DNA from 3 places in the Pseudomonas sp. Pme6b genome. Region 3 is predicted to be linked to each of the others. Evidence: predicted binding sites of a transcription regulator. Region 3 holds the regulator's gene; each other region holds the start of a gene.
What was found. The regulator FliA, encoded in region 3, starts transcription of late flagellar genes. The targets are predictions, from matches to a motif close to CTAAAGTTTNNNNNNNNNNNGCCGNTAA.

Region 1: motA (flagellar motor stator protein MotA) is a predicted target of FliA. The motif match lies at 3,645-3,672, and genes of this name have one in related genera.
Region 2: AC4ANE_RS12555 (methyl-accepting chemotaxis protein) is a predicted target of FliA. The motif match lies at 2,192-2,219, and genes of this name have one in related genera.

The regions. Positions count from the first base shown of each region.
Region 1 covers NZ_CM176704.1:658,192-664,931, forward strand. The annotation lists gene asd (archaetidylserine decarboxylase) at 118-981, opposite strand; partial or broken gene AC4ANE_RS02915 (rhodanese-like domain-containing protein) at 1,138-1,950, opposite strand; gene AC4ANE_RS02920 (HDOD domain-containing protein) at 1,996-3,531, opposite strand; gene motA (flagellar motor stator protein MotA) at 3,739-4,590, shown strand; gene motB (flagellar motor protein MotB) at 4,594-5,637, shown strand; gene rsgA (small ribosomal subunit biogenesis GTPase RsgA) at 5,699-6,730, opposite strand.
Region 2 covers NZ_CM176704.1:2,760,497-2,767,236, forward strand. The annotation lists gene AC4ANE_RS12540 (hypothetical protein) at 1-9, shown strand, start outside; partial or broken gene AC4ANE_RS12545 (SMP-30/gluconolactonase/LRE family protein) at 132-1,204, shown strand; gene AC4ANE_RS12550 (DUF1206 domain-containing protein) at 1,277-2,110, shown strand; gene AC4ANE_RS12555 (methyl-accepting chemotaxis protein) at 2,310-4,295, shown strand; gene AC4ANE_RS12560 (substrate-binding domain-containing protein) at 4,313-5,233, shown strand; gene AC4ANE_RS12565 (DNA/RNA non-specific endonuclease) at 5,369-6,328, opposite strand; gene AC4ANE_RS12570 (methyl-accepting chemotaxis protein) at 6,539-6,740, shown strand, end outside.
Region 3 covers NZ_CM176704.1:4,029,151-4,035,890, reverse strand. The annotation lists gene flhF (flagellar biosynthesis GTPase FlhF) at 1-461, shown strand, start outside; gene fleN (flagellar synthesis regulator FleN) at 577-1,410, shown strand; gene fliA (RNA polymerase sigma factor FliA) at 1,407-2,147, shown strand; gene AC4ANE_RS18235 (chemotaxis response regulator CheY) at 2,400-2,774, shown strand; gene AC4ANE_RS18230 (protein phosphatase CheZ) at 2,794-3,579, shown strand; gene AC4ANE_RS18225 (chemotaxis protein CheA) at 3,613-5,901, shown strand; gene AC4ANE_RS18220 (protein-glutamate methylesterase/protein-glutamine glutaminase) at 5,952-6,740, shown strand, end outside.

The DNA.
Region 1 (6,740 bases), 2.7 Mb from region 3:
GTATCGGCATCACTACGCAGTAAGTATGGCCTGGAGCCATTACTGTCCGGTTTTAAACTGCATGAGCGCCCCTGTTAATGGGGCGCCCATGCCGGGCACTGTGACTTCAAGTCACGATCATGCCTGTGTCGGAACTGCCAATGCCTGGCCCATCTGTACCTTGGAGCCCGCGGTCAGTTGCTCGGCCCATTTCACCTGATTTGGCCCGAACAGCACAATGGCCGTGGAGCCCAGTTTGAAGCGGCCCATCTCGGCACCTTTTTCCAGATGGATTGGCGCACGCGCTGCTTCGTCGTAGCTGAACGTCTTCAATTCACGCTTGGGCGGCGTGACCAGCCCGGCCCATACCGTCTCGACCGACGCCACGATCATCGCGCCGACCAGCACCACTGCCATTGGTCCGCGCTCGGTGTCGAACAGGCAGACCACTCGCTCGTTACGGGCGAACAGCTCGGGTACGTTTTCAGCCGTGGTCTGGTTGACCGAGAAGATGCGGCCCGGCACGTAGACCATTTCACGCAGCGTGCCAGCCAGTGGCATGTGGACGCGGTGATAGTCCTTTGGCGACAGGTAGACGGTTGCGAACTCGCCGCCCATGAAGGGCGCTGACAGCTTGGGATCACCGCCGAGCAGTTCCAGTACGCTGAAGCTGTGGCCCTTGGCCTGGAAGATCCGGCCGTGGTCGATAGGGCCCAACTGGCTGATGGCGCCGTCGGCTGGCGAAAGAATCGCGCTCGGCGTGGTATCGAGCGGGCGGGCGTCGGCTTTCAATGCGCGGGTGAAGAACGCATTGAAGTGCTCGTAGGACGTCAGGTCTTCGACCAGGGCCTGCGACATGTCCACTTGATAACGGCGGGCAAACCACGCGGTGAAAGCGTTTTTGAACCAGCGTACGCGGCATTCGGCAACGCAGCCTGCCAGTCGGGACAGCAGGTGGTGCGGCAGCAGGTACTGGCTGATGATGAACAAGCGGTCTTTCATTGAAGGTCCTGAGGATGAGTGTCCTGAATATTTCTGCGAGGCCTGTCGCGGTTCGCTAGAGCGGACAGGTTCGACGGTTTCGGCTGGTGCTGGCTGCGCAGGCGCGACGGGTTGCGCAACCTCGACTGCCTGGGCGGGCGCGGCGGCCACTTCCGGAAGTTCTACCGGTGTCTCCGGGTGATTGCCCCATTCACCCCACGAGCCGGCATAGGCCTTGACCCTTGGGTAGCCCAGCGCTTTCGCCACCAGATAGGTGAAGCCCGAGCGGTGGTGAGTCTGGCAATGGGTGATCACTTCCTTGTCGGGCGTTATGCCCAGGTCGCGAAGAATCTCTGGCATGTCCTGACGAATACGCAGGTTGCGTGCCTTGTCCATGCCCGCAGTCCATTCGAAATTGACTGCGCCGGGTATGTGTCCGCCCTTGGCCGCGACTACTTTTTCGCCCGAATACTCGGTAGGGCCGCGAGCGTCCCAGATTGCCAGGTCGGCGGCACCCAGACGGCTTTGCAGGTATTCGCGTGTGGCGGTAGGTTCGTCGTGCAGCGTCAGCGTGACCGGGCCGCCTGCAACGGGCGCAACCTCTGTGCTCAACGGCAGCGATTGCGCTTCCCAGGCCAGCACGCCGCCATCCAGATAGTGATAACGGTGATGGCCGATGACATCCAGCAGCCAGATAAAACGCCCGGCCCAGCCACCGCCTTCGTCATCGTAGACGACATAGACTGCATCAGGGTTGTGGCCCAGCTCGCCGAACAGCTGCTGCAGATCGGCAGTGTCGGGCAGTAGGCCAGGCGCAGGAGGCTTGCCCAGTTGCGTACGTTTCGGATCGACAAAGCGTGCGCCGCGAATGTGCCCGGCTTCGTAGCGAGCGCTGCTGGTCAGATCCACGAGGATCAGTTCCGGGGCGTCTAGACGCTCAAGCAGATCGTTGGGTTCGATGACCAGCGACAAGCCAGTGAATGCGGACATTTGCAGCCTCCGATGAAAGGAAAGAGGCGAATTGTACGCCAGGCCTCACGCTTTGCGATGACTAAAGATGCCAAGTGCCCTTTCAATACATTGCGCGGTTTTTCCGAATGCCTGGACGGAAATTTCCGACAAGGCCCCACCACCCTGGTCGGCGACCACCAGCAGCATGACTTTACCGTTGTTGCTCAGCGAGCGAATAAGCCAGTGCTGGCCACTGAACAGGGTTTTCAGTGGCGCGGGCAGCAGGACGGCAAACTGCGCGTTGTTCGCGGGGGTCATGCGCAACTGCGTCGGCTGGGTCAGCAAGCGTTGCAACACGGTGCTTTCCTTGATGAACAGCTGCAAGGAGGCGGTTTCGGCCGGCAGTCCGGCCATCTGATTGACGCGCAGTACGGTCGAGGTCTTGTCCAGCATCAGCAGCATGACCCGCTCCATACCGCACGACATGAACGCGTCGCGGGCCGAGGTGGTCAAGTGCATGGCGTTGATGAACGGGCTGGGGTCCTGCAGCAGCTCGGCGCAGTGCTTGCGCCATAGCTGCAGGGCGTCGGCCGATGGCGGTGGCGCTGGTTCGTTGTCGCGCCTTACACGGCGCGCATCCCAAGGCCAGATCAGCGATTCGGCCGGGTGCCAGAGGTCTTTTTCCGCATGAATACGCGCGCTGCTGGCAGCGTTTTGATGCGCCTGCTGCTGCACTTCGCTGATCGACTGTTGCAGGTAAAGGCTGGTCAGCCGTTCCCAGCGCAGGCAATGCGGGCTGTTCCAGGCATGTTGCGCCGCCAGCGCCAGGCCGTTACCCAGCAAAACAGTATTGGCTGGCTGGTTCAGCCAGCGCCGCAGGTTGGGGTCGGCGTCCATGAGTTGTTGCTGTTGCAGCGGGCTGTGTTCTTCGCGGGCGATGCGCAGCACCTTGGCCAGATCGCGTCGCTCGTTGATCAGCAACTTATAACCGCGCGTGACCCAGATCGGCAGGCGCCAGAATTCGGCGAGTGCCAGGCACAGCTCCAGCAGATTGACGCCGAACAGCTCTTTTTCCACTGCAAGGCTGGAATGGCCCTTGTGGATAACCCGCAACTCCAGCTCTTCGAGCAGCTTCGGATAGGCCAGCGCCATCGGCCAAAGGGGGGAGAGGAAAAGCAGGCTGCCCATATGGATGTCTTGCCAGAGTCGTGCAAGGCGACTGGCAAACAACCCGTTGGCCTGTTGTGTGGCGTGCTGGCTGACCAGAATCAATTGGCGATAGACCGCGGGAATTTCCTCGGGCGGCTTGGCTGGCAAGCGGCCCAGAAGGATTTCAGTACGCGCCAGCCCCAGACGGTTGATCGCAATCTCGAGGCTCTCGGCCTGCTCGGTCAAACCGTGGGTGTGATGGTTGGCCTCGCGCATCACACTCAATACCAGTGCGGGGCTTTCCTGCATCATTTCAGCGATTTCACGCAGTGAGCGGCGACTGTCGTTCAATGCTGCGCGAACGTGCCCATGATTGACGGCAGGGACCGGTAACGCGATGCCGTCAAGCAGCTTGACCCAGGCATCCAGCGTTTTCGGAACGAGATGATGTGCTGCGTGTGCTGTCGACATTCGATGGCCTGTGCGGCTGATTATCTGAGCTGGGAAACCGCCAGCGTACGGGACGCTGAGGCCATTTTCCTCCTTTTATGGAGGCGGATAAATGGGTTTTTCAAAAGAACCGGCTATAGTCTGGCCCAGTTAGGCCGATAAGGAGAAGAAGAGATTCAAGAACTTCCGGACTGTCCCTGAACCCGACTCAGTAAAGTATTTTTTCCTATGGCTAAAATTATCGGCATCATTGTCGTTATCGCGAGTGTCCTCGGCGGATATGTGCTGTCCCATGGCAAGATCATGGCGCTATTCCAGCCCTACGAGGTCTTGATCATCGGCGGTGCTGCACTGGGCGCGTTCCTCCAGGCCAACCCTGGCTACATGACCATGCACGTGTTCAAGAAGTCGCTGAAGATGTTCGGTTCGCGCTTCACACACGCCTATTACCTTGAGGTGCTGGGGCTGGTGTACGAAATCCTCAACAAGAGCCGCCGTGAAGGCATGATGGCGATTGAAGGGGATATCGAAGACGCCGCCTCCAGCCCGATCTTCGCCAAATACCCTGGTGTGCTGAAAGATGAGCGCATGACCGCGTACATCTGCGACTACCTGCGCATCATGTCGTCCGGCAACATGGCTCCTCACGAGCTGGAAGGCTTGTTCGACATGGAACTGCTGAGCATGAAAGAAGAGCTCGAGCATCCATCCCATGCCATTACCGGTATCGCCGACGGTATGCCTGGCTTCGGTATCGTGGCGGCGGTACTCGGTATCGTGGTGACCATGGCGTCGCTGGGGTCGGGCGACAAGGCTGCAATCGGCATGCACGTAGGTGCGGCGCTGGTAGGTACCTTCTTCGGTATTCTTGCGGCATACGGTTTCTTCGGTCCGTTGGCCACCTGCCTTGCCCATGATGCCAAGGAAGAAATGAACGTCTATGAGAGCATCAAGGCGTCGCTGGTGGCGTCGGCCTCCGGCATGCCGCCTTCGCTGGCCGTCGAATTTGGCCGCAAGGTTCTCTACCCGCTGCATCGCCCCAGCTTCAGCGAGCTGGAACAAGCGGTTCGCGGTCGCTAAGTCATGGAAAATAATCAGCCGATTATCATCAAGCGCGTAAAGCGCTTTGGTGGCGGACATCACGGCGGTGCCTGGAAAATCGCGTTTGCCGACTTCGCGACGGCGATGATGGCGTTCTTTCTGGTGCTGTGGCTGATGTCTTCTGCCACGCCCGAACAGTTGCTCGCGGTGGCCGGTTACTTCAAGGACCCGGTCGGTTTTTCGGACAGCGGTTCGCCGTATGTGATCGACCTGGGCGGCTCGCCCGAGATGTCGCCGAATCAGACGCTGAACCCTGAGGTCAAGACCACGCCGTCACCTGACACCGTGCCCCTTGAGGCCGAGACTTCCGAGACCAAAGCTGAAGAGGTCGAGCAGGAGCGTCTGGAGATGCTGTTGCAAGAGCTGCAGAACAAGGTCGAGGAAAACCCGCAACTGCAGAAATTCAAGGACCAGATTCTGTTCGAGATCACCCAGGACGGTTTGCGTATCCAGATCATGGACGCTGACAACCGGCCGATGTTCGACTCGGGCAGCGCACGTCTCAAGCCTTATTTCGAAGACATCCTGCTGGCAATGGCTGACACCATCAAAAGCGTGCCGAACAAGATCAGCATCAGCGGTCATACCGACGCGACACCTTTTGTAGGCAACGGCGGATTCGGTAACTGGGAACTGTCGGCCAACCGCGCCAATGCTGCACGTCGTGCGCTAGTGGCCGGTACCTATCCGGACTCACAGGTGGCCAGGGTGGTGGGTTATGCCTCGTCAGCTCTTTATGATCACGAGAACCCGACCAATCCGGTCAACCGCCGCATCGACATTGTGGTTTTGACCAAAAAGGCTCAGCAGCGTATCGAAGGCGACCAGAACTCCGGTGGTGCGCCTCAGTCCAAACCTGCGCCCGCCGCTCCTGCTACTCCTGCTACTCCTGCTACTCCCGCTGCTCCGGGTGCTTCGGTCGGGGCACCGCCAGACCCACGGGCATACGCCCAGCCTCACGAGATCCGGCAGAAGCTGAATATCTTTGACGATGGCAAGTTGCGGGTCGAGCCAGCCCAGAACTGAGCTGCAACCGATACAGAAACGCCGCGATCATCGCGGCGTTTTTGTGTGCGGCGTTCGGTGCTCAGTAACTGTCTTGCGGCAGGCTGGCAATGATCGAACGGTAGCTGTTCATGCGCTGTTGCTGCACGCGGCCATCTTCAAGCCCCTTGAGCAGGGCGCAGCCCGGTTCGCGGTCATGCTTGCAGTCGCGAAAGCGGCACGTGCCGATCAGGTCGTTGAATTCGATGAAGCCAGCTTCTACGTCTGCACGGCTGACATGCCCCAGGCCGAATTCGCGGATACCCGGTGAGTCGATCAGATCGCCGCCACGCGGAAAGTGGAACAGGCGGGCGGTTGTGGTGGTGTGTGTGCCCTGGCCGGAGACTTCGGACAACGGCCCGACCCGGGTATCCGTTTCCGGCAGCAGGCTGTTGACCAACGAAGACTTGCCGACGCCGGACTGGCCAACGAACACACTGATGTGGCCATCAAGCTGGCTTTGCAGTGTCTGCATGCCATCGCCATGATGCGCCGACACTTCCAGCACCGGGTAACCCAGTGTGCGGTAGACCGCCAGCAACGCATTGAGCGCGGGCGCGTTCTGTTCGTCGATCAGGTCAGCCTTGTTGAGCAGCAGCAGCGGACGAATCCCGGCATGCTCGGCGGCCACCAGATAGCGGTCAATCAGGTTGGCATGTGGCTCGGGCATGGGCGCGAACACGATCACGATCAGATCGACGTTGGCAGCCACAGGCTTGAGCTGGCCACGTGAGTCCGGGCGGCGCAGTTCGGTGGTGCGGGGCAGTTGCGCAACGATGACGCCAATGCCCTGATTGCCGGCGCGCCATACAACGCGATCACCCGTGACCAGTGCCGGCAGGTTGGCGCGCAGGTGGCAGCGGAAGACCTGACCGCTTGCTTCGCCTTCCTGAGCCTCGACTTCGACCTGTACACCGAAGTGAGCAATCACAAGGCCGGTCTGTTCGGGGCCGAGGTCGCCGCCTTCCAGTGTTTCAAGCGTAGCGGACTCGCGTTTTGCAGCGCGGGCAGCACGCTCGCCCTGAATTTTTTCGATGCGCCAGTTCTGACGACGATTGAGTTGGCGTTTGGCCATGGGTGTTCCG
Region 2 (6,740 bases), 1.3 Mb from region 3:
GTAAGGTGATAAACGCAGGGCATGGGAATTGGAGGTTTACCAGAGCCCTGTCGTGACTGAAGATATCTTGTAGGATGCCTTGCGGCTGCAAGGCGGGCGCCGTTCCAAAAATAACAACAAGGAGACGCACCATGGATTTCTCACCCCTAACCACCACCGCAGACCAAAGCCGTAGAGGCTTCCTGAAACAATCACTGGCTGTTTCGGCCACGGTTGCCGCCATTGGCGCATTGCCGCGTCTTTCCAGCGCTACCCCGACCCATTGGTCAGTGTTCTGGATGACAGCTTTACCCAAATACGAATATTCAATGCCAGCGTCGAGAAGCTGGCCAGCGGCATGCGTTGGGCCGAAGGGCCGGTGTGGATTGGAGACGGTCGCTACTTGCTGGTCAGCGATATCGCCAACAATCGGATCATGCGCTGGGACGAGGTAACGGGTCAGCTGTCGGTGTACCGCGAGCATTCGAACTTTTCCAATGGCATGTGCCGCGATCGCCAGGGCAGGCTGCTGGTCTGTGAGGGGTCGAGCACCACCACCGAAGGACGGCGGGTGACGCGTACCGAATACAACGGGCGTATTACCGTGCTGGCCGACAGTTTCGAGGGCAAGCCTTTCAATTCGCCCAACGACATTGCCTGCAAACGCGATGGGTCTATCTGGTTCACCGATCCTACCTTCCAGGCCGAAAGCAACTATGAAGGTCAAAAGGTCAAGCAGGAGCAACCCTTCGGCGTCTATCGCATAGACCCGTCGAACGGCAAGGTCTCCAGGGTTATCGATGATCTGGCAGATCCAAATGGTTTGTGCTTCTCGCCGGACGAGAAAACCTTGCATGTGGTCGAAGGGCGCGCCAAACCCCACGGCCTCATCTGGGCGATAGCGGTCAACGAAGATGGCACGCTGGGCGAGCGGCGTAAACACATCGAAGGTCTGGACTACGCGGCCATCGACGGCATCAAATGCGACGAAAGCGGCAATCTGTGGTGTGGCTGGGGCGGTAACGGTGATCCCAAGGCCGATATGGAGAAACTCGACGGCGTGCGAGTGTTCAACCCTCAAGGCAATGCCATCGGCCATATCAGCTTGCCGGAGCGCTGCGCCAATGTCTGCTTTGGCGGGCGAGAGGGCAATCGGCTGTTCATGGCCAGCAGCCATTCACTTTACTCGGTGTTCGTGAATACGCGAGGCGCCACGTTTGCCTGAAGGGTCAATCGGGTCGAACCCCTGTGAACATGCCGGGTCTGTTCCTGTAATTACTCTCAGGGATAGTTATTTATGTCGGCGCAACGCGGCCTTGTTCTACTTGCACGAGGCGGTTATGCCGCCCGTGGTGTTGTTTATCTGATTATTGGTTTGTTCGCAGTACTGGCGGCGCAGGGATCTTCACAGCCTGCCGACAGCCACAGCAGTCTTGAAGCCTTGTTGAGCCAGCCGTTCGGCAGCGTGCTGGTCGGGGTGGTAATTGTCGGTCTACTGGCGTTCGCCGCATGGCGTGTGCTGCAGGCCACGCGTGATGTGGACCATCATGGCCGCGAACTCAAGGGGCTGGTGATTCGTGGCGGTCTTCTGGTGGGCGGCTTTACTTATGGGGCATTGGCGTTTTTCGCGCTGGGCCTGCTGGTCAGTGGGCTCAAGAGCTCCGGTGGCTCATCGGGTGGTCAGGCCAAGGACCTGCTGGCAACCCTTCTGTCCTGGGATCACTCCAACCTGCTGGTCTACGTCGTGGCACTGGTGCCACTGGCGCTGGGCATTGTGCATATCATCAAGGGCTACAAGGCGTCCTTCGAGAAGTATTTCGAGGCTGATGAAGACGTCATGAAATATGTGCGTCCGGTGTCGCGCTTCGGGCTGATCGCCCGCGGCGTGGCGTTTATCGAAATTGCAGTGTTGCTGGCCGTAAGCGGTTCCAGCTATAAGGCCATGCACCCGCCTGGCATGAAGGATGCGCTCAACGGTTTGCAGGATCTGCCGGCCGGTGGTCTGGTGCTACTGATCGTGGCGCTGGGTCTGATCGCGTTTTCGGTATACAGCTTCGCCCAGGCCGCATGGCGCAGGATCAACATGGATGTGCCCGATGCACCGGAGGCGGTAGCGCGTCATTTCCGCTGATCTCCATTCGGGTAGTAAGAGGGCTGCGTGACTCTTCAGGTCAGGCGGCCCTTTTTTCGATAAAAATAATGTGAACCATGCCTCAAGTCGCCTTCCGCCCGGCCGACATTCCCTCTTGAGCTCCGATCATTTTCCGGACTGACGTTCTCTACGCAGGCCCGGATCAGATTCGGCGCAATAAAAATAAAAGAGGATAGCCATGACCATTCTTCAGCGAGTGATCGGTGGGTTTGCCGTGCTGGTTGTGCTGCTGCTCGCCATGGCAGGTATCAGCTACCAAAGCACCCATTCCATAAGCGACCGGATCAGCATCATTACCGGGCAGTCGGCACCCTTGAGCAGGGCGGCGAGCGAGCTTTATGTACATGTGTTGCGCGCCAATCAGGCACTGCTCGGGATTCTGGTCAGCAATGACCCCAAGCAGATTGACGATGGCAAGCAGCCCTTCAACGACAGCATGGCCCGGTTCAATCAGTTGCTGGACAGCACGCCTGCCTACATCGGCGATCGCGCTGAACTGCGCGACAACCTGAATCAGCAGCGTCAGTTGAGCGCTGCTTATGCCGAACAGGCGCAGACTCTGATTGCCAGTCACCGACAGCACGTTTTGCAGTCACTCCAGAGCCGGGTATTGCAGGGCTACAGCAGCAGCCAGGGCGCCCAACTGACCGGTTATCTTCGTGATTACATTGCCCGCGAGCGCAGTGCAGGGGCTGCGGATAACGTGGCCGCAGGTGAAAAGCTGTTGCTGGAAGTCGGCAAATCCTACGAGGGGCTGGCTGCCCACGCGGCGACGCCGGATATCCAGACCTTGCAGCGTGTGCTCAACCTGCAGGATGAGGTAATCAGTACTCGGGCGCGCGAACTCACGGCAGTAGATCCACGCGGCGGTCGTATCGCTGGTGTGATGGTCAACCGCCTGCTCAACGACCTCACCGGCAGTGACGGCGTTTATCAGGCCTACAGGCAGGAGGCGGCGCTCGCCGAGCAGGTTGGTAAACAGCGCCAGGCGGCGGAAACCCGGCTTCAGGCAACACTGGACAAGATCGGCGAGTTCGGTAATCAGTCACTGGCGGTGGCCAACGAGGCCAAGGCGGGTGCGGATTCGACCATCGCCACCAGCCTCAGCCTGCTGCTGATCGCTTGCCTGCTGGCGGTAGTTGCAGCGGCAGTCATCGGTACCTGGGTCGCGTTCAGCCTTCGGCGTCCATTGGCGGCGTTTCGCGAGGTGCTCAAGACCCTCACCAGCGGCGACATGCGGGTGCGTTTCGATGTCAGCCGTCGCGACGAGTTCGGCGAGCTGGGCGGTTACCTCAATGAGTTCACCCAGTCGTTGCAACAGACGTTTCGGCAGTTGATCGGCTCTGCCGACACCCTGGCGTTGACTGCCAGTCAGAACGCCCAGATCAGTGAGCAGACCACCCGCGTGGTCGACGAGCAGAAAGACCGTCTCAATTCTGCCGCGTCGGCCATGAATGAAATGGAAAGCACCGTGGAAGAAGTGGCCCGTCGTGCTCAGGATACGCGTGGCGCGGTGGACAGCACCAGCGAACTGACCAACAAGGTGCAGAAGCGCGTGGCTGAAACCATCGTCAACATTCGTCAGCAGGCTGAACAGGTCAACAAGGCGTCTGCGGTCACCGACGAGCTGCAGAAGTACGGGCAAAACATTGACGGTATTGTCGATGCCATTCGTACCATTGCCGAGCAGACCAACCTGCTGGCGCTCAACGCGGCCATCGAAGCGGCACGCGCTGGCGAGCAGGGCAGGGGCTTTGCGGTGGTGGCCGATGAAGTACGCTCGCTGGCCAGTCGCACCCAGACCTCTACCAGCGAGATTCAGGAAATGATCGGCCAGATGCAGAGCAAGATCCACTCTGCTGTGCAGGTGATGAACGAAAGCCAGATCCAGTCCAATCACTGCGTGACGCTGGCTTCCGGTGCCGACCAGTTGCTGGTGGAAATGGGCGAGGCGGTGGACACGATTCGCGACATGAATATCCAGATCGCAGCTGCCACCGAGCAGCAAAGCGCAACGGTGCAGGAAACCAGTCGCATGGTCACGCACATCAACGATTCTGCCCAGCAGGCCGCCGACGGTGCCGAACAGTCTGCGAGCAGCAGTCAGGACCTGTCGAAAATGGCCAGGGATCAGCGCGAGCTGCTCCATCATTTCAGCGTTTGATGCCCGGGAGTCAGAACATGAAACAGTGGTTATCGATTTCCCTGAGTGCAAGCCTGCTGGTCGCGGGCCTGGCACAGGCGGCCACGCCATTGATCGGCGTGGGTATGGCCAAGTACAACGACAATTTTCAGACCATTCTGCGCCACGGGGTGGAAAAGCAGGTGGCGCTGCTGGATGCCGACATCTTCATGGAGAACGGTCAGGACGACGTCGAGCTGCAGATGCGTCAATTCCGCAATCTGGTCAATTCGAAAGTCGACGCCATCGTTGTCGCGATGGTGAACGGCAAAAGCGCAGCGGAAATGATGCGCCTGGCCAATGAGGCCAAGGTTCCGCTGGTATTCGTCAACCGCAATCCGGAACCGGCCAAGTGGCCTGCGCTGACGGCATTTGTCGGCTCTGACGAACTGGAGTCCGGCACTTTGCAAATGGAAGAGCTGGCCCGTCGTGCCGGTTACAAGGGTAACGTGGTGATTCTGGTGGGTGATCCGAGTAACAAGTCGTCGGTCATGCGCACCGAGGACGTGGAAAAGGTGGTCGCAAAGTACCCGAACATGAAGGTCGTGCAGAAGAAAATCGGCAACTGGGAGCGCAGCCAGGCCGCGACAATCGTGATTGACTGGGTCAAGCAGGGTGTGGACTTCTCTATCGTCGCGGCTAACAACGACGAAATGGCGATCGGTGCGATCATGGGGCTGGAGAAGGCCGGAAAGAATGCCAGGGATTATCTGGTGGGCGGCATCGACGGCACCCCGGACGGCTTGAAGCTGATGGCCGAGGGCAAGATGGCCGTCAGCGTGTTTCAGGATGCGGTCGGCCAGGCCAACCGCGCAGTAGATGCCGCGCTGAGCATGGCGCGTGGCGAAACACTGGCATCTCCGGTCATTTGGGTACCGTTCAAACTCATCACCCCGGAGAATCGCCAGCAGTTCGAATAGGGCCGCGGTGTGGGCTGACTGTCTTTCCAGTGAACCGCACGCGGAGCGCTCAGCGTTGTTTCAATTAGCCCGGAAGCTCCATGCTTTCCGGGCACAAGCCCACTCTACGGCATCTCAGGGCTTGTCTATAACGCGCTATAACCGGATATCCTGCGGCCCGCGAATCTGTGCTTCGATGCGTGTGCCGGTCAGGCGCTCTTCGTTGGAGAAACCATCGTAGCTGGCCAGGTCGCCGAAGCTGATGCCAGTGAGTTTTTCGATCTGCAGGACGCTGCGCTGCCAGGTTCTGAGTGGACCGAATACGATCTCCAGCTTACCCAGCTCGCTGCTCTGGTCGATCATGTAGGCACTGGCTGAAGGTTTGCCGTCGTCGCCAAGAAACGCCACGACCTTCCAGAATGCCGAAGGGATCTTGAGGTTGCGGTAGTTGCGGTCGTCTTCGCGCAGCACCGGCCCGCTGAAAACGGTTACCCGGGATTTCCAGCGTCGCGTGTTCTCAAGGATGTAGTCCTCAAGTTCCAGCCATGTCTTCTGATTGAAGGCGGCCATCTGCGGTGAGCAGTTGGTGAAGTGAAAGGTATCGCTGTTGGCCGTTTCGGCTTCCTTGCCCCAATTAGGGGCCTGACGCCTGACCAGATGACCGCGATCCAGCAGATTGTCGGCGTACAGGCTTTCGCCGATCTGCGCCTCGGCAGGCAGCCTGCCATCAAAAGACCACGAATCCTTGCCACGCTTGACCTCGACGCTGCTGGCACCGTCGATATTGACACCGACATACAGAGCAAGACGCCGACTGCGCGACATGGTGATTGAAAAGTGGGTGTAATCGAGGCGATTTCCGGCGTTGTCCAGCGGATAGACATCCGGTGCCAGCTCCGCGTCGGTCGAGGGCCATGGCACGACGAAGTCACCGAGAAAATTCTCGACATACCCCTTACGTTTCTGCAATTCGCGTTTCTGCAATTCGCTCGCCGGTGTGGTGCGTGGCGATGCAAGAGGTTGCGGTGCAAGCAATTCGGCCGAAGGGAGCAGTGGCTTGAGGTCGGCGAGGCGTGGTCGGTAGGTGAGATCGATAGCGGGCTTTTTGTCAGACACTTGGTTGGCTCCTGCGGTGGGCGTGAGTTCATTACAGTTCACCATAGCCGCGTTACAGGTCGACGTCAGGCCGGGTAATCGATCGTTCGCGGGCACTCATACAGTAAAAAACTGTAAACGGGTTCAAGTTACGGGTAACAGGCGTCGATAAGCTCTGAATAAGAGCACTCCGCAGTTCATGTTATTTCACTGATCGCAGGGGACATCAGGATGTCGATAAAGCTACGTCTATTGTTGTTGATTGGCACCAGCGTGCTGACGGCTCTGATCATCAGCCTGGTCAACTATGTGGGCAATACCCGCACGGAGACGGCGATGATCGACAGCGAGGTCAGCATGACCGCGCTCAGCAATCATCTGGAAGCCGACATGATGCACGATGCGCTGCGTGCCGATGTGCTGTCGGCGATGC
Region 3 (6,740 bases):
CGCTGGTCCAGGCGCTGGAGCCGCTGCTGCGCAAGCGCGTGGTGTTGATCGATACCGCCGGGCTGCAAGCCAGCGATCCCGCGCTGCGCATGCAACTGGAAAGTCTGGCAGGGCGTGGCATCAAGTCGCGTAACTACCTGGTACTGGCGACCACCAGCCAGAAGCAGGTGCTGACCGCTGCTTATCACAGTTACAAGCGTTGTGGCCTGGCCGGATGCATTCTGACCAAGCTTGATGAAACAGCCAGCCTTGGCGAAGTCCTGAGCCTGGCGATCAGTCATGAATTACCTGTGGCCTACCTCACGGACGGACCCCGTATTCCTGACGACCTGCACACCCCGCGTCGTCATCAACTGGTGAGCCGTGCGGTGAGTGTGCAGATGCAGGATGAGCCGAGCGAGGAAGCGATGGCTGATATGTTTGCTGACCTCTATCACACCCCTGGCAAGAGAGTGGGTTAAGTGATGGATATTATTGGAATGTCCCTGCGTCAACGGTCTGCCATGCGGTGTTCATTTGCGAACGTGCAGCCCTCGATGTGGTTTCGGTCTACGCAAGACAAGGTAAAGAAATAACATGGGCAGCATGCATCCCGTACAGGTTATCGCGGTGACCGGTGGCAAAGGTGGCGTCGGTAAGACTAACGTGTCAGTGAATCTTTCACTGGCCCTTGCCGAGCTTGGCCGTCGTGTCATGCTGCTGGACGCCGATCTGGGTCTGGCCAATGTCGACGTTCTGCTTGGGCTGACGCCTAAACGTACACTTGCCGATGTGATAGAGGGCCGTTGCGAGTTGCGCGACGTTCTGTTGCAGGGGCCGGGTGGGGTGCGTATCGTGCCTGCCGCCTCTGGCACCCAGAGCATGGTGCATCTGTCCCCGGCCCAGCATGCGGGTCTGATCCAGGCGTTCAGCGAGATTGGCGACAACCTTGATGTGCTGGTGATTGACACGGCTGCCGGTATCGGCGAATCGGTGGTCAGCTTCGTGCGCGCCGCTCAGGAAGTGTTGCTGGTGGTGTGCGACGAGCCCACGTCGATCACCGATGCCTACGCCCTGATCAAACTGCTCAACCGCGACTACGGCATGAACCGCTTCCGTGTGCTGGCCAACATGGCGCAGAGCCCGCAGGAAGGGCGCAACCTGTTCGCCAAACTCACCAAAGTGACGGACCGTTTTCTTGATGTCGCGCTGCAGTATGTAGGTGCCGTGCCGTACGACGAGTGCGTGCGCAAGGCCGTACAGAAACAGCGCGCCGTCTACGAAGCATTCCCGCGATCCAAATGTGCGCTGGCGTTCAAGGCCATTGCCCAGAAGGTTGATACCTGGCCGCTGCCAGCCAACCCGCGGGGTCATCTCGAGTTCTTCGTTGAGCGACTCGTTCACCAGACCAGTGCAGGGCCTGTGCAATGACTGCGAGCGGCTACCAGATGTACAGCAAGGCTTCCCGTAATTCGCAATACGAGTTGATCGAGCGTTATGCGCCATTGGTCAAGCGTATCGCTTATCATCTGCTGGCGCGCTTGCCGGCCAGCGTGCAGGTCGAGGATCTGATCCAGGCTGGCATGATCGGTCTGCTTGAAGTCTCCACCAAATATGATTCAACCAAAGGTGCGAGTTTCGAGACCTACGCCGGCATTCGCATTCGTGGTGCGATGCTGGATGAAGTGCGCAAGGGCGACTGGGCACCACGCTCAGTGCACCGCAATACCCGAATGGTCAGTGACGCAATTCGTGCAATTGAAGCTAAAACCGGCCGTGACGCTAAAGATCACGAGGTTGCGGCCGAACTCCAGTTGAGTCTTGATGATTATTACGGGATTTTGAATGACACCTTGGGCAGCCGCCTCTTCAGTTTCGACGACCTGCTTCAGGACGGCGATCACGAAGGGCTGCATGAGGATGGCGCAAGCGGTTCGCTTGAGCCGTCGCGCGACCTGGAAGACGAGCGCTTCCAGGCAGCGTTGGCCGATGCAATTGCCAATTTGCCAGAGCGTGAGCGTCTGGTGTTGGCGCTGTACTACGACGAAGAGCTGAACCTCAAGGAAATCGGAGAGGTTCTTGGGGTCAGCGAATCTCGGGTCAGTCAGTTACACAGCCAGTGCGCAGCTCGTTTGCGGGGGCGTTTGGGGGAGTGGCGAGCGCGTTGACGGCAGTGCGCGACGTTTGTCGTGCGTTGTCTGCATGCCGGCTGTGCAAAGCGTTACGTGGTAGCAGGATAGACGAGGCAAGGGCCTGTCGGGCAATGTCTCGATGGGCTTTAGTCGCAGTCTTGACTGTCGTTGTGCCAAGCCCGTCGTCGTTTCGTATAGCTGGGGGTGTGCTGTGCCAGTATTGAGTGAACAGCGTGTTCAGGTGCTGAACGCGTTAAAGACTGCTTGGAGGTCGAATTGGACAAGAACATGAAAATCCTCATCGTTGATGACTTCTCAACGATGCGGCGGATCATCAAGAATCTGTTGCGTGATCTGGGATTTACCAACACATCTGAAGCGGATGACGGTCTGACCGCATTGCCGATGCTGCAGAGCGGTGCCTTTGACTTTCTGGTGACGGACTGGAACATGCCTGGCATGACCGGTATCGACTTGTTGCGTCAGGTCCGTGCGGACGAGCGTCTCAAGAGCCTTCCTGTACTGATGGTTACTGCCGAAGCGAAGCGTGAGCAGATCATTGAAGCTGCCCAGGCCGGGGTGAACGGTTATGTAGTCAAGCCATTCACGGCTCAAGCGCTTAAAGAGAAGATCGAAAAGATCTTTGAACGCGTCAATAGCTGATGCATGCCGCGAGGGCGCTATGGATAACAATGATTCGATGGCCGACTTTGAGTCGACCTTAAAGAGACACGCGCAGGAACTCGTCACCAGCCTTGAAAAGGGCCGCTTCGGTGACGCTGTGCAGCTGATCCATGAACTCAACCAGACACGCGACCGCGGCCTTTATCAGGAAGTGGGCAAGCTGACTCGTGAGCTGCACAGTGCAATCGTCAACTTTCATATTGATCCGCACATGCCTCAAGCCGAGGAAGTGTCGCAGATCACCGACGCGACCGAACGCCTGTCGTATGTGGTGAGGCTGACCGAGAATGCGGCCAACCGCACTATGGACCTGGTCGAGGAAAGCACACCGCTCATGAGCGGTCTGAGCTCCGATGCCAAGGCATTGAGTGACGACTGGGGGCGTTTCATGCGCCGCGAAATCGGTGCTGAAGAATTCCGTGAGCTGGCCAAGCGGGTCGATGGTTTTCTGACGCGCACCGAGCAGGAGGCAGATAGGGTTTCCGGGCATCTCAACGATATTTTGCTTGCCCAGGATTACCAGGACCTTACGGGGCAGGTTATCAAGCGCGTGACGCAATTGGTTACGGAAGTCGAGAGCAATCTGCTCAAACTGGTGCTCATGGCCAGCCATGTCGATCGCTTCGCAGGCATCGAACATGACGAAGAATCCATCCTTGCTGAAAAAGATCCTAAAAAACATCTCGCCAAGGGTGAAGGTCCGCAGATTCATGCCGATAAACGTGAAGACGTCGTATCCGGACAGGATGATGTAGACGATCTGCTATCGAGCCTCGGCTTCTAAGATCTGTTGACGGTTAATTTTAGGGAGCACCCCATGAGCTTCGGCGCCGATGAAGAAATCCTTCAGGATTTTCTGGTAGAGGCCGGCGAAATTCTGGAGCAGTTGTCAGAGCAATTGGTCGAGCTGGAAAGCCGACCGGATGATGCTGATCTGCTCAATGCAATTTTTCGCGGTTTTCACACTGTAAAAGGGGGCGCCGGCTTCCTCCAGCTCCATGAGCTGGTGGAGTGCTGCCACATCGCCGAAAACGTGTTCGACATTCTTCGCAAGGGTGAGCGTCGCGTTGATTCCGAACTGATGGATGTGGTCCTGGAAGCTCTGGACACCGTCAACAGCATGTTCGGTCAGGTACGTGAACGGACTGACGTAACTGCGGCGACGCCAGAACTGCTGGCTGCGCTTTCGCGACTGGCCGAGCCACAATCTGCCGACGAAGTCGCAGCGCCCGAGCCCGAGCCGGTGGTTGAAGCCGAGGCTCCGGCTCCGGTTGCCGAGCAAGCGGCCAGCGATGACATTACCGATGATGAGTTCGAGCAACTGCTCGATTCGCTGCACGGCACCAGTCCGGTGTCTGCGGCACCATCAGCGGCACCTGCGGTTGCGCCAGCTCGCGATGAAATTACCGATCAGGAATTTGAATCCCTGCTTGATCAGTTGCATGGCAAGGGCAAGTTTGCGGCCGATGCTGTAGCCGCTCCAGCCCCGGCACCTGCTGCACAGAGCAAGGGTGCAGCGCCTGCCGGCGATGAAATCACCGACGACGAATTCGAAGCCTTGCTTGATCAACTGCATGGCAAGGGCTCGTTTGACGGTGCCATAGCCGCTACGGCTGCTGCTGCACCTGCACCTGCACCTGCACCTGCACCTGCGGCCGTTGCTGCCAAGGCACCCTCTGCTGCAGCGGCATCGGACGAAATTACCGATCACGAATTTGAAAGCCTGCTCGACGAACTGCATGGCAAAGGCAAGTTCGAGCCTGATGCGGTCGTTGCCAAGGCACCTGCTCCGGCAACTGCCATAGCTGCTGCTCCGCCACCGGCTGCCAAGCCTGCTGCGGCGCCTGCACCTGCGGCAAAGGCCGAGCCCGCCAAGCCTGCTCCAGCACCTGCACGCGCTCCTGCGCCCACTGGTGAAAAGCCGGTTGCGACTGAAGCCGAAACCACGGTTCGTGTGGATACCGCCCGACTGGACGAGATCATGAACATGGTCGGCGAGCTGGTGCTGGTACGTAACCGCCTGGTGCGTCTGGGTCTCAACAGCGGCGATGAAGCCATGTCCAAGGCGGTTTCGAACCTGGATGTGGTCACTGCCGACCTGCAGACCGCGGTCATGAAGACCCGTATGCAGCCGATCAAGAAAGTCTTTGGTCGCTTCCCGCGTCTGGTACGTGACCTGGCTCGCCAGCTCAAGAAAGAGATCAATCTGGAACTGGTCGGCGAAGAAACCGACCTCGACAAGAACCTCGTAGAGGCGCTTGCCGACCCGCTGGTCCACTTGGTGCGCAACGCGGTCGACCACGGTATCGAAACGCCGGAAGAACGCGAAGCCTCGGGCAAGTCCCGCGGCGGCAAGGTAATTCTTTCGGCAGAGCAGGAAGGCGACCATATCCTGCTGTCGATTTCCGATGACGGCAAGGGTATGGACCCCAACGTGTTGCGCTCGATTGCGGTCAAACGTGGTGTCATGGACAAGGATGCAGCCGATCGGTTGAGCGACACCGATTGCTACAACCTGATCTTTGCACCGGGCTTCTCGACCAAGACCGAGATTTCCGATGTGTCAGGTCGCGGTGTGGGCATGGACGTGGTTAAAACCAAGATCTCCCAGCTCAACGGCTCGATCAACATCTACTCGACCAAGGGCCAGGGTTCCAAGATTGTCATCAAGGTCCCGTTGACCCTGGCGATCATGCCGACCCTGATGGTGATGCTGGGCAACCAGGCTTTTGCCTTCCCGTTGGTCAACGTCAACGAAATCTTCCACCTGAACCTGTCCACTACCAACGTGGTTGACGGTCAGGAAGTGGTGATCGTACGTGACAAAGCCTTGCCGCTGTTCTATCTCAAGCGCTGGCTGGTCAGTTCGGCGGCTCATGAAGAGCAGCGAGAAGGGCACGTCGTGATCCTGACGGTCGGCACCCAGCGCATCGGCTTCGTTGTCGATCAACTGGTCGGCCAGGAAGAAGTGGTTATCAAACCGCTGGGCAAGATGCTGCAAGGTACGCCAGGCATGTCGGGCGCCACCATCACCGGTGACGGTCGCATCGCCTTGATTCTCGATGTACCCAGCATGCTCAAGCGTTACGCCGCACGGCGTATCTGAACCCGGGGGTGCGGGCAGCCTGGCTGCCTGCAACACCTATTGGAGTGTTTATGGCAGTCAAGGTCCTGGTGGTGGATGATTCCGGTTTTTTCCGCCGCCGTGTTACGGAAATTCTTTCTTCGGACCCCAACATTGTAGTGGTTGGCACCGCCACCAACGGCAAGGAAGCGATTGAGCAGGCGCTGGCGCTCAAACCTGATGTCATCACCATGGACTACGAAATGCCGATGATGGATGGCATTACGGCAGTTCGTCATATCATGCAGCGTATCCCCACCCCGGTATTGATGTTCTCGTCGCTGACGCACGAAGGTGCGCGCGTGACGCTGGATGCTCTGGACGCCGGTGCCGTGGATTTCCTGCCCAAGAATTTCGAAGATATCTCGCGCAACCCGCAGAAGGTCAAACAACTGCTGTGCGAGAAAATCAACAGCATTTCGCGCAGTAACCGCCGTTCAAGCGGGTTTGGTGCGGCCAGCGCTGCATCGGCGGCTGCACCGGCAGCGCCGACGTCGTCCAGCCGTGCACCTGCGCCCACCACCGCGCCAGCCCGTGCCGTGCCGACGCGCACTGCAGCGCCTGCCACGGCCCCTGCGGCTCATGCTCACCATGCTCCGGCACACCCGACCACCTCAGGCACGCCCAAGCGCAAGGCATACAAACTGGTGGCCATCGGCACCTCAACCGGTGGCCCGGTTGCGTTGCAACGTGTACTTACCCAGTTGCCAGCCAGCTTCCCGGCACCGCTGGTGCTGATTCAACACATGCCTGCGGCCTTCACCAAGGCCTTTGCCGAGCGTCTCGACAAGCTGTGCAAGATCAGCGTCAAGGAAGCAGAG